Regions from separate parts of the Ralstonia insidiosa genome, predicted to be linked through region 1. Evidence: riboswitches for the same ligand, from Rfam matches in the RefSeq annotation. Region 1 holds a riboswitch; the other holds the start of a gene.

Region 1 (7,149 bases):
CCGGCGTGTGCGTGCCGTAATAGCCCTGGCCAATCAGGCTCTTGACCACGCGGTTCTGCCCGGCGATGCCGCGCAGCTTGGCCAGCGCGGCTTCTTCCGTCAGCGGCTGCGTGAATTCGCCCAGCGGCATTACGTCTTGGCGGCGGATAGCGGCGGGGATCACGGCGTCGATCAGCGCGGCGCGGCTGGCGTAGCCGAGCGTGTCGAGCATCTGGGCCTGCTCGTCGGCAGACGGGCCGATGTGGCGGTGCGAGAAGGCATCGCGCGCCTCCAGGTCAGCCAGGGTGGGGCGTTCGGCGGACAGCGCCGAGGAAGCGGGGTGCGGAGCGTTCATGGCAAGGGCTCGAAATTCAGGCAATGCAGCAAAAAGCCGATGCGCGGCGCAGGTCAGGGCGCGCACATCGGCTTGAAGGACCGGCTTAGCCGATCTTGGTGGTGTACTGCTCGGCCGACAGCAGGGCGTTCACGTCGTCGGCGTTGGTCGGCTTGATCTTGAACAGCCACGCGGCGTAGGCGTCGGCGTTGACCGACTCCGGTGCGCCAGCAGCATCCTCATTCTTGGCGACGATCTCGCCCGACACCGGGGCGTAGATGTCGGAGGCAGCCTTGACCGATTCCACCACGGCAATCGCTTCGTCCTTGGCGACGGTGCGCCCAGCGTCCGGCAATTCGAGGAACACGATGTCGCCCAGCGCGTCTTGTGCGAAATCGGTGATGCCGATGGTCAGCGTGCCGTCGGCTTCAACGCGGATCCACTCGTCGTGTTCGGTGTACTTCAGATCGGCGGGGATGTTGCTCATGAAAGGTTCTCCGGAAGATTTGGAATGAGTGGAATTCGGGGGTTCAGCTGACCAGCGCCTTGCCATTGCGCACGAACGGCAGTTTAACCACAGTCGCGGTCAACTTGCGGTCGCGGATCTCGACCTGCACGTCGGTGCCGATGGCCACATCCTTGGGCAAGCGCGCCAGCGCGATGGAGAGCGACAGGCTCGGGCTGAACGTGCCGCTGGTGATCTCGCCGTCACCGGCGGGGGTGATGACCTTTTGGTGGGCGCGCAGCACGCCGCCCTTGTCGCGCAGGATCAGGCCGACGAACTGCTCGCGCTGGCCACCGGCTTGCAGTGCCGCCTTGCCGGTGAAGTCGCGTTCGCTTTGCAGATCGACCGTCCAGGCCAGACCCGCGTCGAGCGGCGAGACGTGCTCGTCCATGTCCTGGCCGTAGAGGTTCATGCCGGCCTCCAGGCGCAGCGTGTCGCGTGCACCCAGACCGGCCGGGCGGACGCCGGCTTGCAGCAGGCGTTCCCACACGCCGGCGATTTGCGAGGCGGGCACCACCAGTTCGAAGCCGTCTTCCCCGGTGTAGCCAGTACGGGCGACCATGATCTCGCCCACGCCATCCACGGTGACGAAGCCTGCGTTGAACGGCTTGAGCGCCTCGCCCACGGCCTGCGTGCCCGGCAGCGCGGCGTACGTTTTGGCGCGGGCGTTCGGGCCCTGCACGGCGAGGATGCCCAGCGGCTCGGCGCCGGCGTTGTTGTCGGAGCGGCGCGGCGTGATGGTTACGCCCGTGCCGGCGGCTTCGTTCTGCGCGACGATCCACTCCAGGTCAGTCGGCGCAGTGCCGGCGTTGACCACCAGGCGGAACCAGTCTTCGCGGAAGAAGTAGACGATCAGGTCGTCGATCACGCCGCCCTTGGGGTTGAGCATGCAGCTGTAAAGCGCCTTGCCCGGGGTTTGCAGCTTGTCGACGTTGTTGGCCAGCAGCCCACGCAGGAAATCGCGCACGCGCGCGCCGGTGAGGTCGACCACGCACATGTGCGAGACGTCGAAGATGCCTGCGTCTTGGCGCACGGCGTGGTGTTCTTCGATCTGGGAGCCGTAGTTGACGGGCATGTCCCAGCCGCCAAAGTCGACCATGCGGGCGCCCAGCGAGCGGTGGATGGCATTGAGCGGCGTGTGTTGGAGCGTCATGGAATCTCTCGGCTGAGTGCGCCGCCGGTGGCCTGGGCGCGGCGCATGGATCGGGGACCAAAAAGCAAAAAAGGCCACCCGCACAGCCTGATGCCTCATGGTGACGCCATGAAGATGCAAGCTGCGCGGATGGCCCCTCTGTCCTTGGTACCTGAGAGATTGCGAGCAGAGCGCATAGCGGTGCGCGCCGTTCGTGAGCCCCTTCGGTGGGCGCCTGCAGTGGTCGTGCAGCGCCAGCTCTCCAGAGTGCGGTCAGACGCATGTCTGGCCGATCCACCCGGTCCTGGATGCCTGAGAGTTTTCGGGTGCTACCCCTTCGGCGGTGCCTGGCCGTGTGCGGCGGGCACGCTCTCCCGGATGGATGGGCGGAATTTACGGAAGGGGGCTGGGATTGTCAATCAGGGCGAGTCGGCGGCGCTTTTTGGCAGCAATGCTGCCCAAAAAACTGGCCGCACTTCGTGGGACGTGTCAAGGCACGTGAGCCGTGTAACGCCATCGGAAAAAGCGAGGGGCACAAACGATTGCGCCCATAAAAAGAAACGGGCGTGCAGTGGAGACCCGCGCGCCCGTTTTACTTCACACCATCAACGACGGTGGGTTACCAGCCGAAACCAGCGCCCACGCCCACGTTGTACTCCTTGCCGCCAGCGGTAGAACCGCCGATCGTCACCGTGGCGCGCGAGCCGACCTTGCGCTGGTAGCCGATCGCCAGTGCGGTTTCACCGCGATACAGACCCGTGCCGATGGCCATGCGGTTGTCGGTCTGCAGACCGGCCGCGCTCGCCATCATCGTGGACATGGCCGCGTTCATGGCACCTACGCGGTTGACCTTGCTGTCGATCTGGCTGACTTGGTTCTGCAGGTTGCCGACGCTGTTTTGCACGCCTGCAATTTGACGATCCATTTGTGCCTTGTTGACCGCATCGGTGGGGTTCGTACCTTCCGCAACGTTGGTAATGGCGCGTTCGTTGCCAACGGAGCCGACGGACACCGTGTTGGCCGTATCCGCGATCGAGCCGGCACCCAAGGCGACACTGTTGTCTGCGGTTGCCCGGGCATTGGCGCCCGTCGCCGTGGAGTTTTGGCCCTTGGCAACCGCGTTGGCACCCGATGCCGTAGCGTAGGCCCCCGATGCTACGGCCTCCTCCTTCTGGCCGGGATTACCGTTGTTTGCACCGCTACCGGAGAACTTGTCGTTGGCAGCGCTACCGCCGCCGACGCTGCTGCCTTCCAGGGTGAAAACGCGGTTATCCAACTTCGAGAGTGCATCGCCCACAGTGGTCGACTGGTCGCCATTCCGGAAGGTGTAGGTCGGGCCGGTCCACACACCGTTGTTGAACCCAGCACCGCCGCCCAACGCGCTACCTACGCCATTGAGCTGGCTGAAGTTGACGGCGTCATTGGCATTCACGCCATTGGCGATGTTCGACAGCTTGACCGGTGCCGTTGCCGGAACCATGGCGCCCGTACCATCGTCCTTCAGGCCACCCAGAGTAACGCTGTCCTTCTTATCGCTGTCGTATGTCACAACGTTGGCCAGCGTGCCATCACTGCCCACCAGACCTGCGTCCTTGAGCTGCTTGACGTTGACGGCGTCAGTGTCGTCCGTACCGGCTGCCACGTTCTTGATCTGCACGGGGCCCGTGCCAGTCACCGGGTTCGTGAGGGTGATGGTGTTGCCCGCAGCGTCGTACTGAACAGAGTTGGCGGCAGCCTTTGCAGCCTGCTCAGCCGTGCTCTTGACGTCGAACAGTTGGCCACCGTTGACAGCGTCCTTGCTGTCCGAAGCCACTGCACCATCGGCCACGTTCGAGAGCTTGACCGGCGTGCCGGCATTGCCCAGCGTGACGCTATTCTTGGCTGCACTGTCGTACTGCACGGCGTTGTCGGCCACGGCCTTGACGCTGTCGAGCTGGCTCTTGTTTACGGCGTCGGTGTCAGCCGTGCCGGCAGCCACGTTCTTGATCTGCACGGGGCCAGTGCCAGTCGCCGGGTTCGTGAGAGTGATGGTGTCGCCAGCAGCGTCGTACTGGACCGAGTTGTTCGCCTTGGTGGCGGCCTGTTCAGCCGTGTTGTTGACGTCGCTCAACTGACTGAAGTTGACGGCGTCAGTGGCGTTCGTGCCAGCCGTTACGTTGGTCAGCTTGCGCGTGATGGGGCTGCCGTCCGCGCCCTTGCCGCCGAAGTTCACTGCGTCGCCATCGGTGTCTTTTGCTACGGTGATCTCAGCGCCAGCCGTGGCCTGTTGGACCATGCCGGCCGTGCCGTTGGTCAGGTTGGCGATGTTGGTGGTGTTGTTGACGATGCTGGCGGTGTTACCCTTGATCCGGTCATCCAAGTTGCCCAGCGCGCCTGGCACGGTGGAGTACGTTGTGCCTCCCTTGCTGTCTGCGCCCAGCGTGTATGTCGGGGCAACAATCGCGCCTGTCACACTGTTGATACGCCCACCGAGCGCGGTGAGAGCACCGTTGAGCTGATTGACGGTCACGGCATCGGTTGTGCCAACACCGTTCTCAATACCCGTGAGGCGACGGTTTTGGCCCGCTACGTTGGAGAAACTGACGGAGCCCCCGGTCACGCTGCTGCCAATATTGATCGGCCCCCCATCGTCCGGCTGCTCGATCAGAACTTGCGCCATCGCCCCAGGCGCAGAAAACAATGCTGCGCTTGCGATCAGCGCGGCGCCCACTGGCCGCACAACGGAACGCCCCTTGCCGCGCCCACGCGCGATCTCCGAAACCGCCATCCATACGCCAGTCGCCTTGTTGAACACAACGCGATATGCCTTGTTCATATCAATCCCCCCTGCGGGAATAAAAGTGGAATTCCGAGCCGATCCATGTCATTGATCGGCGGCCGCAGAGTCTGGAGAAATCGAGGGATGAGTTCCGTCGATTTGTATGGCAATCGCAATGAATTGCGGAAATTGAAGAATCAGAAAGCGCTGATAACACGCGGCATCCTGTGCGCCGTGTTGCTGTCCGTGACACCGTTGACGCGATGTGACGCGATTTTCTCCGTTACGAAAAATCCCAAAGATCGGCAAATTCTTATTTTTGGGTTTGACGCTGGCCAATCCATAGACGTTGGGTTGAACGCCAGGACGGTCAGCTTGCCGGTGAGCTCCAGCAGAGCATCTCAAAATCACCTGCAGGAACACGTCTGAAAATGCCTGACCGGTACGGCGCCGAGTCATGTGCGCGCCACGCCAGATGAGGCCCCAAGCCCTGTCGCCCGTGCGTGCTACCATCGCCCTCCGCTGTACCTTCCCGCCTGCTTTTCTCCGCCTGTCCCCATGTCCTCTGGTCTCGCCCACGGGCTCAACGCTGCCCAATCCGAAGGTGTGCACTACCTCGACGGCCCGTGCCTGGTGCTGGCCGGCGCGGGCTCCGGCAAGACGCGCGTGATCACGCAGAAGATCGCGCACCTGATTCTCGACAAGGGCTTCGAGCCAAAGCACATCGCCGCCGTCACGTTCACCAACAAGGCGGCCAAGGAAATGCAGGAGCGCGTGGCCAAGCTGATGGATGGCCAGACGCGCGCCGACGGCAAGCGCATCCCCATCAAGCAGTTGACGGTGTGTACGTTCCACTCGCTGGGGGTGCAGATCCTGCGTGCGGAGGCCGAGCACGTGGGCCTCAAGCCGCGCTTCTCGATCATGGATTCGGACGACTGCTTCGGCATGATCCAGGAGCAGCTGGCGACCACCGACAAGCAACTGATCCGCCGCGTGCAGAGCACGATCTCGCTATGGAAGAACGGTCTCGTCGAACCGGAAACCGCGATTGCCGAAGCGCTCGCCAACAACAACGTCGATGAACACCAGGCCGCGCTGGTCTACCGCAACTACGTCGCCACGCTGCATGCGTATCAGGCGGTGGACTTTGATGACCTGATCCGCATTCCCGCCGAGCTGTTCGCGCGCAATGAGGAGGTGCGCCTGAAGTGGCAGAACCGCCTGCGCTACTTCCTCGTCGATGAGTACCAAGACACCAACGCCTGCCAGTACCAGCTGCTGAAGCTGCTGGCGGGTGGTTCGCACCTGCGTGCGCCGGCCTTCACGGCGGTGGGTGATGACGACCAGGCCATCTATGGCTGGCGCGGTGCGACGCTCGACAACCTCAAGCTGCTGCAGACGGATTTCCCGAACCTGAAGGTGATCAAGCTGGAGCAGAATTACCGCTCCACGGTGCGCATCCTGAATGCGGCCAACGCGGTCATCGCGCAGAACCCGAAGCTGTTCGAGAAGACGCTGTGGAGCGAGCACGGCATGGGCGATGCCATCAACGTCACCAGCGCCAACGATGAAGAGCACGAGGCCGAGAGCGTGGTCTTCAAGCTCTCCGCGCACAAGTTCGAGCGCCGCGCGCAGTTTCGCGATTACGCGATCCTGTATCGCGGCAACTTCCAGGCGCGGCTGTTCGAGCAAATCCTGCGGCGTGAGCGCATTCCGTATGTGCTTTCGGGCGGGCAGAGCTTTTTCGACAAGGCCGAGATCAAGGACTTGTGTGCGTACCTGCGGCTGATTGCCAATGCCGATGACGACCCCGCGTTCATCCGCGCCATCACCACGCCCAAGCGCGGCGTGGGCAATGCGACGCTGGAAGTGCTGGGCGCGTTCGCGGGGCAGGCGAAGGTGTCATTGTTCGAGGCAGCGATGATGGGCGGCATTGAAGGGCAACTCGCACCGCGCCAGTTGGAACCGCTGCGCGTGTTCTGCGAGTTCATCGTGCGGCTGTCAGACCGCGCCGCCAAGGAGCCCGCCGCCACGCTGCTCGACGAGATGATGGGCGGCATCCACTACGAGGCCTACCTGTACGACACCTACGACGAGCGCCAGGCCCAGAACAAGTGGACCAACGTGCTGGAGTTTGTGGACTGGCTCAAGCGCAAGGGCACCAAGCCCGAGAAACAAGACAGCGAAGAGGCCACCGGTTTCGACAATGCCGATGGTTTGATGGACCAAGGCAAGAACCTGCTGGAACTCACGCAGACCATCGCGCTGATCAGCATGCTCGAAGGCCGGGAAGAGGACCCGGATGCGGTGCGCCTTTCAACGCTGCATGCGAGCAAGGGGCTGGAGTATCCGCACGTGTTTCTGGTGGGCGTGGAGGAGGGCATCCTGCCGCACTGCCGTGAGGACGACGACTTGACCGACGAGAAGATCGAAGAAGAGCG
Region 2 (7,149 bases), on a different contig from region 1:
GGTTCGCGACCTGATCGAGAAGACCATTCCGGGTTTCGAGAACTTCAACGAGCGCATCCGCACGCCCGGCGGCTTCCGCCTGCCGTTGCCACCTACCGAGCGCCAGTGGCCGACGCCCACCGGCAAGGCGATGTTCTCCGTGTACGGTGGCGTACGGGAAGACGCTGGTGTCCTCGGTGGCGAAGAGGTATTGCGCCTCATCACGTTGCGCAGCCATGACCAGTACAACACCACCATCTACGCGCTCGATGACCGCTACCGCGGCGTGTTCGGCCGACGCGATGTGCTGTTCATGAACGAGGCTGATCTTGCCGCACGCGGGCTCGAACATGGCGACCTGGTCGACATCGAGACCATCGTGTCCGGCCGGAAGCTACGCCTGGAGAAGATCACAGCCATCGCCTACAGCATTGCGCGTGGCTCCGTGGGGGCGTACTACCCTGAGGCGAACGTGCTGGTGCCCCTGGACTATATCGACAAGGAAAGCGGCACGCCGTCTTACAAGTCCGTGCCGGTTCGAGTCCTGCGCTCTGAGGCGCCCGTATCCGCACCCGAGTAACACCCAAACGGATCGGGCCTGGGTTGTCCTGGCCCGATCCGCTGTGGGATTGGTGATCAGTGCAACGGGCAATCGCGCGCGATCACGTCGCCGATCATCGCGGCCGTGGCGCCAGAGAGCGTCCAGCCAAGGTGCCCATGGCCCGTGTTGTAGAACACGCGCGCATGCCGCCCGCGACCAACGCGCGGCATCATGTCCGGCATCATCGGACGCAAGCCAGCCCACGGCACCACGCGCGAGGTGCCGATCGCAAAGTTGCGGCGCGTCCAGGCCACCAGGGGTTCGATGCGGTCTGCGCGGATGTCGCGGTTGTAGCCGTTGAACTCTGCCGTGCCGGCCACGCGGAAGCGTCCCGCGCCCAGGCGGCTGGTGACGATCTTCGCGCTCTCATCCAGCAGGCTGACCCACGGCGCGCCTTGCATGCTCGCCTCATCGTCCAGATGCACGGTGATCGAGTAGCCCTTGACCGGGTACACGTTGATACGGTCGCCCACCATCTGCGCGACATGCCGGCTGCCGACGCCCGCGCAGACGACCAGCGCATCGGCGGTGATCTCCTGCACGACATTGGCCGCGCTTGTGGAGAGGCGATCATCCAGTGTGGTCTGCAGCAGCAGTCGCACGCCGCGCTCGGTGGTTTCCACGTCGCGCACATCCACGCCTTGCATGAAGCGCACGCCGCGTTTCTCGCAGGCTTGCGCAAGACCGCGTGTGAACTTGTGGATGTCGCCCGTGGCGTCCGATTCGGTGAAGTAGCCGCCGTAGTAGTTGCCGCGCAGCGTGGGCTCGATGGCAGCAATGTCTTCCGGGCTCACGGCGTGGCGCTCTAGCCCGCCGGCAACGAGCAGCGCGTTGGCTTTGCCTGCCGCGGTAAAGCTGGCCTTGTCGTGGTAGACGTGCAGGATGCCGCGCCGTTGCAGGTCGAAATCGATCTGCTCGCGCTCGGCCATCGCAAACAAATGCTTGCGCGCCTCGATGGCCATGCGCGTGGTCTCGATGGTGTTGCGGCGGTAGTGGGCGATGCCCGCCACGAACTCGCCAATCCATGAGTACTTGTGCCACGACGGCTTGGGGTTGAGCAGCAGCGGCGCATCGTTGCGCAGCATCCATTTGATGCCCTTGAGCAGCGTGCCGGTGCTGTTCCAGACCTCGGCGTTGCTGGCGGAAAGCTGCCCGCCGTTGGCGAACGAGGTTTCCATGGCCGGATACAGATGCCGGTCGAGCACCGTGACCTGATAGCCGAGTTGGGAGAGCGTGTAAGCGGTGGTGACGCCGGAAATGCCGGCGCCAACGATGACGATATGCGTCATGGCGGTCCCTATGGAGTGGTGGGTTGACCGGACGATCCGGTCGGCTCACCCCATCTGTCTTGGGACCTGAGAGCTTGGGCACCCGCAGCGTGCAGCGTGAGTGCCTTCCCCTTCGGTGGGCATGCGCGTGCATGCCTCTCTCCAGATTCGCAGTCGACGCCACAGTCCTTTTGCCTGAGAGTTTCCGGGGTGGTTGCTCCATCGGCGCCGGGCATCGTTGCAACCCGGTCTCTCCTGCGGCGTGTTGCAGCGGTGCGTGTTGCGCCCGCCGCGCCTGCGTGCTGCCGGTAAAGGCAGCGGCTGGAGTGTGTCACGGGTTGTGACGTTCGGCAAGCCGGGCGATTGCGGAGGCTGTGCGCTAGCTGAATGCTATGCTGCGCACCCAAGCGATCTGGGCGTCGCATTTTCGCCCGAAGGTCGACGTGGAAACGCCCGCAAGAACACCAAGACAGCCGAGGGGATGATGGAATCGACACCAGCACAGCAGACCACCGATTCGACGCGCGCACCGCTTGCCATTGCAACGCTGCTGCAGGCCGGCTTTACCGCCACATACGCGTCGGCCTATTGGGAGACGGTGGCGACGGGTTCGATGTCGTTGCTGACCGCACTGATCTCTCTGCTGGCGTGCCTGCTGCTTTACAGCGGCGTGGTCCGCCACCTGATGGGCAAACCTGCGCAATGGAGCCTGATGCTCGCAGCGGTGGGCTTGGCGTGGTCGTTCCTCGAGTGGGGCTCGGGGAATCTGTGCTCGTATCCGTTCCTGCTCGGGGCCGTGATCGGCACGGTGGCCTGGGCGTTGGCGCTCAAGGCTTCGCGGCGCGCCTGATCAGCCTTCCAGGCGCGGCAGGCGCACGATAAACCTGGAACCCTTGCCTTCAGCGCTGCTGACGGTAATCGTGCCCTGGTGCAGTTCCACCACGAGCTTGACCAGGTACAGTCCGACGCCGGCCCCCACTGTACCGGCCACGTTGCCTCCGCGAACATAGCGCTCGAACAGCCGCTCGATGTCGCGCTCCGGAATGCCCAGGCCGCGGTCTTCCACCACCACCGATACGCTTTCGGCGTCGCCTTGCACATACACACCGACCGGCGTGCCAGGTGGTGAGTATTTGACGGCATTCCCGATCAGGTTACTGAACGCCTGAAAGAGCAGTTTGGCATCACCAAAGATGATGTCGGGTCCATCGGCTTCGATGTGTTCTTCGATGCGTGTGCCGGGTGTGCTGTCCCGATGCATCTCGCACACCTCGTGCAGCAATGCCGGCAGCGGAAATTTCGTACGCCGCATCGCCGCTGGCGTTGTGGTGTCGAGCCATTGCGAAGAATCGAGCAGATGATCCATCAGATGCGTCATGCGCTGTACTGCAGCGCGGATCTTGCCGCAGCGCTCGTCGATCACTTCTGGCGCGGGCGCTTCTCGCATGCGCATGAGCCGCTGTGCATGGCCATCAATCACGCCGAGCGGCGTACGGAATTCATGAGACGCCATGGACACGAAGTTGCGCTGCAGTTCGGCCAGGCGGCGCTCCTTGTCCAGCAGGTCCTGCAGAACTGCTGCCTGTGCAACCAGTGCATCTTTGCTGCGGCCGAGTTCGATCGTGTTGTCGCGAAAACGTGCCACGGCCCGCGCGATATCGCCGATTTCATCGCGACGCTCAAGGCCAGGAATGTCGACGTGCGTGTCGTTGTTGACGATGTGGTGCATTCGATCGACCAGAACGGCGATCGGGCGCGAGACGGCATAGGCGAGGTAAGCCACCGCAATCACGACCAGGCACGCCGCCACGACGATGGCACCGATGATGAGTTGCCGCGCATCGTGATAGGCCTGTGCTTCGCGCTCGGTTTCAGCGGCGCCGCCGGCCACGCTGCGCTCGGTCATGACGCCCAGCGTGTCATTGGCCAGGTCGAAAGCCCGTTTGGACTCCGTGTGGTAAAGCTGCGTCGCGCCTTTTACTTCGCCAGTTTTGGCAGAAATCATCAGCCGCCTCGCCAGCTCCCGATACATGTTCCACTGCACAACAAACTGACTATAGAGTTCGCGCTCGGCGGCGTCGTGCTCGATCTTGTCGTAGCGTGCCTGCGACGCGGCAATGAGGTCATCCAATGTGGCGACCTGCTGATCCGCCGCGCGCAGATCAGCACGGGACGAGGCGATCAGGAAATCACCCTCGGCGGCACGATAGTCGGAGATGTAGTTGTTCAGATCCCCTAGAATGCGGCTGTTCTTCAGCCAGCGTTCGCTGATCTGTGCCGACACGCTGTGGAAGCTGGCCAACTGGTTGATACTGAAGGCACCCACGCCAATCACCAGCAGAAGAAAGGTCACGAACACCAGCGACAACCGCACCCGGATGGGGCGCAGGATTGACGGAGAGTCGAGGCCGAGCAGGCGTCGCCTGGGGGAGATACCAGAGGCGGGCGCACTGTGGGCCGGCTCCGGAGAGTGCATCGGAATTGTCATGCGCTGGGTCCTTGGGGCTGCAGCGAAGCATCGGTAACCATACCTTCACATGAGCGCATCATGAACGCAACGGCTCCGAAAATCCTCTGTATCGAGGACGACGTCGAGACCGCGGAGCTGATCAGCGAAGAGCTGGTCGAACACGGCTACGCTGTCACCGTTGCGCATGACGGGGAGTCGGGGCTGGCAGCGCTGCTGCGCGAGGAGCCCGATCTGGTGCTGTGCGATGTGAGCATGCCCGGCATGACCGGGTTCGAGCTGCTGGAGCAAGTCGGGACCCTTGCGCCGCGCTATGCCGAGATTCCGTTCGTGTTTCTGACCGCAATGGCGCAGCGCGAATCGGAGCTGCGTGGTCGTCGCCTGGGCGCGGATGACTACGTGACCAAGCCGGTCGATTTCGAGATCCTGATCAGCATTGTGCAGACACGCCTTGCCAAGCGTGTGCGCCCACGCGCAGCGCTGCCGCCGGTGCACCTGAGTGAGCGCGAAGTGGAAGTACTGGCCTGGTCGGCGCGCGGCAAGACCTCTGGCGAGATCGCCACGATTCTCGGGTTGTCCAAACGTACGGTCGATTTTCATATCGACAACGCGCGTCAGAAGCTGGGTGTGGCCACGCGCATCGAAGCCGTAGTCAAGGCTTCGAGCGCGGGCATCATCAAGCTGTAGGGCATGCCGCGCCGGGGGCGCGGCAGTACGCTAGACCGGTGCCTCTTCAAGGGGCGGGGCATCTGGCGGCTCCTTGCCGAGAAACACCATCCGCAGCGCCGGCACGATCACGAGCAACATCAGGGGGCCGACCAGCATGCCGCCCACCACCACGGTTGCCAGCGGACGCTGCACTTGGCTGCCGATGCCCGTGGAGATGGCCGCCGGGAACAAGCCAATGCACGCCGACAGCGCCGTCATGAGCATTGGCCGCATCCGCTGCTGCGCGGCATGGAACATCGCTTCAGTCGGCTTGAGGCCCTTGTCGCTGCGCAGGTCGTTGTAGTACGTGATCATCAGGATGCCGTCCATGACCGACACCCCGAACAACGAGACGAAGCCGATGGCCGCTGAGATGCTGAAGTCCAGCCCCGTCAGGAACAGCGCCGCCACACCACCGGTGATGGCAAACGGAATGCCGGCCAGCGCCATCAGGCTGTCGCGCAGCGAGTTGAACAGCCCATACAGCAGCACCAGGATCAACACGATGCTGATGGGTACCACCACTTCAAGCCGCTTCTTGGCTTGCTCCAGCTCTTCAAACTCGCCGGCCCAGTCGATGCGATAGCCCTGCGGCAGCTTGACGTTCTGGGCGATGCGCTGTTGCGCTTCTTCCACCGTGCCGCCCAGGTCGCGCCCGCGCACGCTGAACTTGACGGGGATATAGCGGGTGTTCTTCTCGTGATAGATGTACGAGGCACCCGTATCCAGCGTGATGTCTGCCAGCGCCGACAGCGGAATGTACGAGTTGCCACCATTCGCATTCGTGTAGGCCACGCGGATGTTGCGTACCGCGTCGATATTGCTGCGGTACTCCGGTGCCATGCGTACTGTCAGTGCGAACTGCCGATCGCCCTCCAGGATGGTGCTGGCCTGCGAGCCGCTCAGCGCGGCTTGCACCACGGTGTTCACGTCGCCGGTGTTCAGCCCGTAGCGTGCCGCAGCCTCACGGTTGATGCGCACGTTCAGGTTGGGCTGACCCAGCACGCGGAACACGCCCAGGTCGGTCACGCCCTTGACCTTGCTCATCTCGGTCTGCACCTGGGTGGCCAGGTTTTCCAGCACGTTGAGGTCCGGGCCGATGATCTTCACCGAGTTGGCCCCCTTCACGCCGGATAGGCCTTCTTCCACGTTGTCCTGGATGTACTGCGAGAAGTTCAGGCCAACCCCGGCAAACTCGCTCGTGAATTCCTTTTGGATCTGCGCGATCAGCTTCTCTTTGGTCATGCCGGACGACCATTGGTCCAACGGCTTGAGCGGCACGAAGAACTCGGCGTTATAGAAGCCTGCCGAATCGCTGCCGTCATCCGGCCGGCCATGCTGCGACACCACCGTGCGAACCTCGGGGTGCTTGAGCAGGATCTGCCGCATCCGCGCCACCGGCACGACGCCGGATTCGAGCGAGGCGGTTTGCGGCATGGTCAGCCGGATCCACAGGTTGCCTTCTTCCAGCGCGGGCAGAAACTCGGTGCCCAGGAATGGCATCAGCGCGACGGTTGCCGCCAAGACGATGGCTCCAATCGCCACCGCGATGCGCCGGTTGGATAGCGACCACGTCAGCGCCGGCTGATACGCCCGATGCAGCACGCGCACCAGCCAGGTTTCCTTTTCTTCAATGTGCTTGGGCAGCAGGTACGAGCACAGCGCCGGCGTGACGGTAAAGGTGGCGATCAGCGCGCCGGCCAGTGCGTAGCCATAGGTGCGTGCCATGGGGCCGAAGATCTGGCCTTCCACGCCTTGCATGGTGAACAGCGGCACGAACGCGGCCACCGTGATGAGTGCTGAGAAGAACACCGCACGGTCCACCTGCAGCGCACTCACAAAGATCATGCGCAAGCGCTCCGGCACACGAAGGCCGAGCACCTTGGCGTCTCGGCTCGTCAGCAGGCGTACCTGCTCGGCCGCCGGCATCTGGAAGTTGCGGAAGATGTTCTCAACCAGAATGACCGAGGAATCCACGATGATCCCGAAGTCCACCGCGCCCACCGAGAGCAGGTTGGCCGATTCCCCCGTCAGCAGCAGGATCAGGATGCTGAAGAAGAGGGCAAACGGAATGTTCACGCTGACGATGATCGCGCTGCGCAGGTCGCCCAGGAAGATCCACTGGA

The links. Region 1 has a riboswitch for glycine ahead of gcvT (glycine cleavage system aminomethyltransferase GcvT). Riboswitches for the same ligand answer to the same signal wherever they lie in the genome.
Region 2: it holds a riboswitch for glycine, as region 1 does, so the genes downstream of both, F7R11_RS26100 (D-amino acid dehydrogenase) here and gcvT (glycine cleavage system aminomethyltransferase GcvT) in region 1, are expected to answer to the same signal.

The regions. Positions count from the first base shown of each region.
Region 1 is NZ_VZPV01000001.1:241,587-248,735, reverse strand. Features, by position in the region: gene gcvP (aminomethyl-transferring glycine dehydrogenase) at 1-334, opposite strand, end outside; gene gcvH (glycine cleavage system protein GcvH) at 420-800, opposite strand; gene gcvT (glycine cleavage system aminomethyltransferase GcvT) at 844-1,971, opposite strand; glycine riboswitch at 2,100-2,226, opposite strand; glycine riboswitch at 2,240-2,337, opposite strand; gene F7R11_RS01215 (ESPR-type extended signal peptide-containing protein) at 2,570-4,765, opposite strand; gene F7R11_RS01210 (hypothetical protein) at 4,853-5,137, shown strand; gene F7R11_RS01205 (UvrD-helicase domain-containing protein) at 5,267-7,149, shown strand, end outside.
Region 2 is NZ_VZPV01000005.1:137,385-144,533, forward strand. Features, by position in the region: gene F7R11_RS26095 (FdhF/YdeP family oxidoreductase) at 1-559, shown strand, start outside; gene F7R11_RS26100 (D-amino acid dehydrogenase) at 616-1,869, opposite strand; glycine riboswitch at 2,022-2,116, opposite strand; gene F7R11_RS26105 (hypothetical protein) at 2,333-2,698, shown strand; gene F7R11_RS26110 (sensor histidine kinase) at 2,699-4,324, opposite strand; gene F7R11_RS26115 (response regulator transcription factor) at 4,397-5,002, shown strand; gene F7R11_RS26120 (efflux RND transporter permease subunit) at 5,033-7,149, opposite strand, start outside.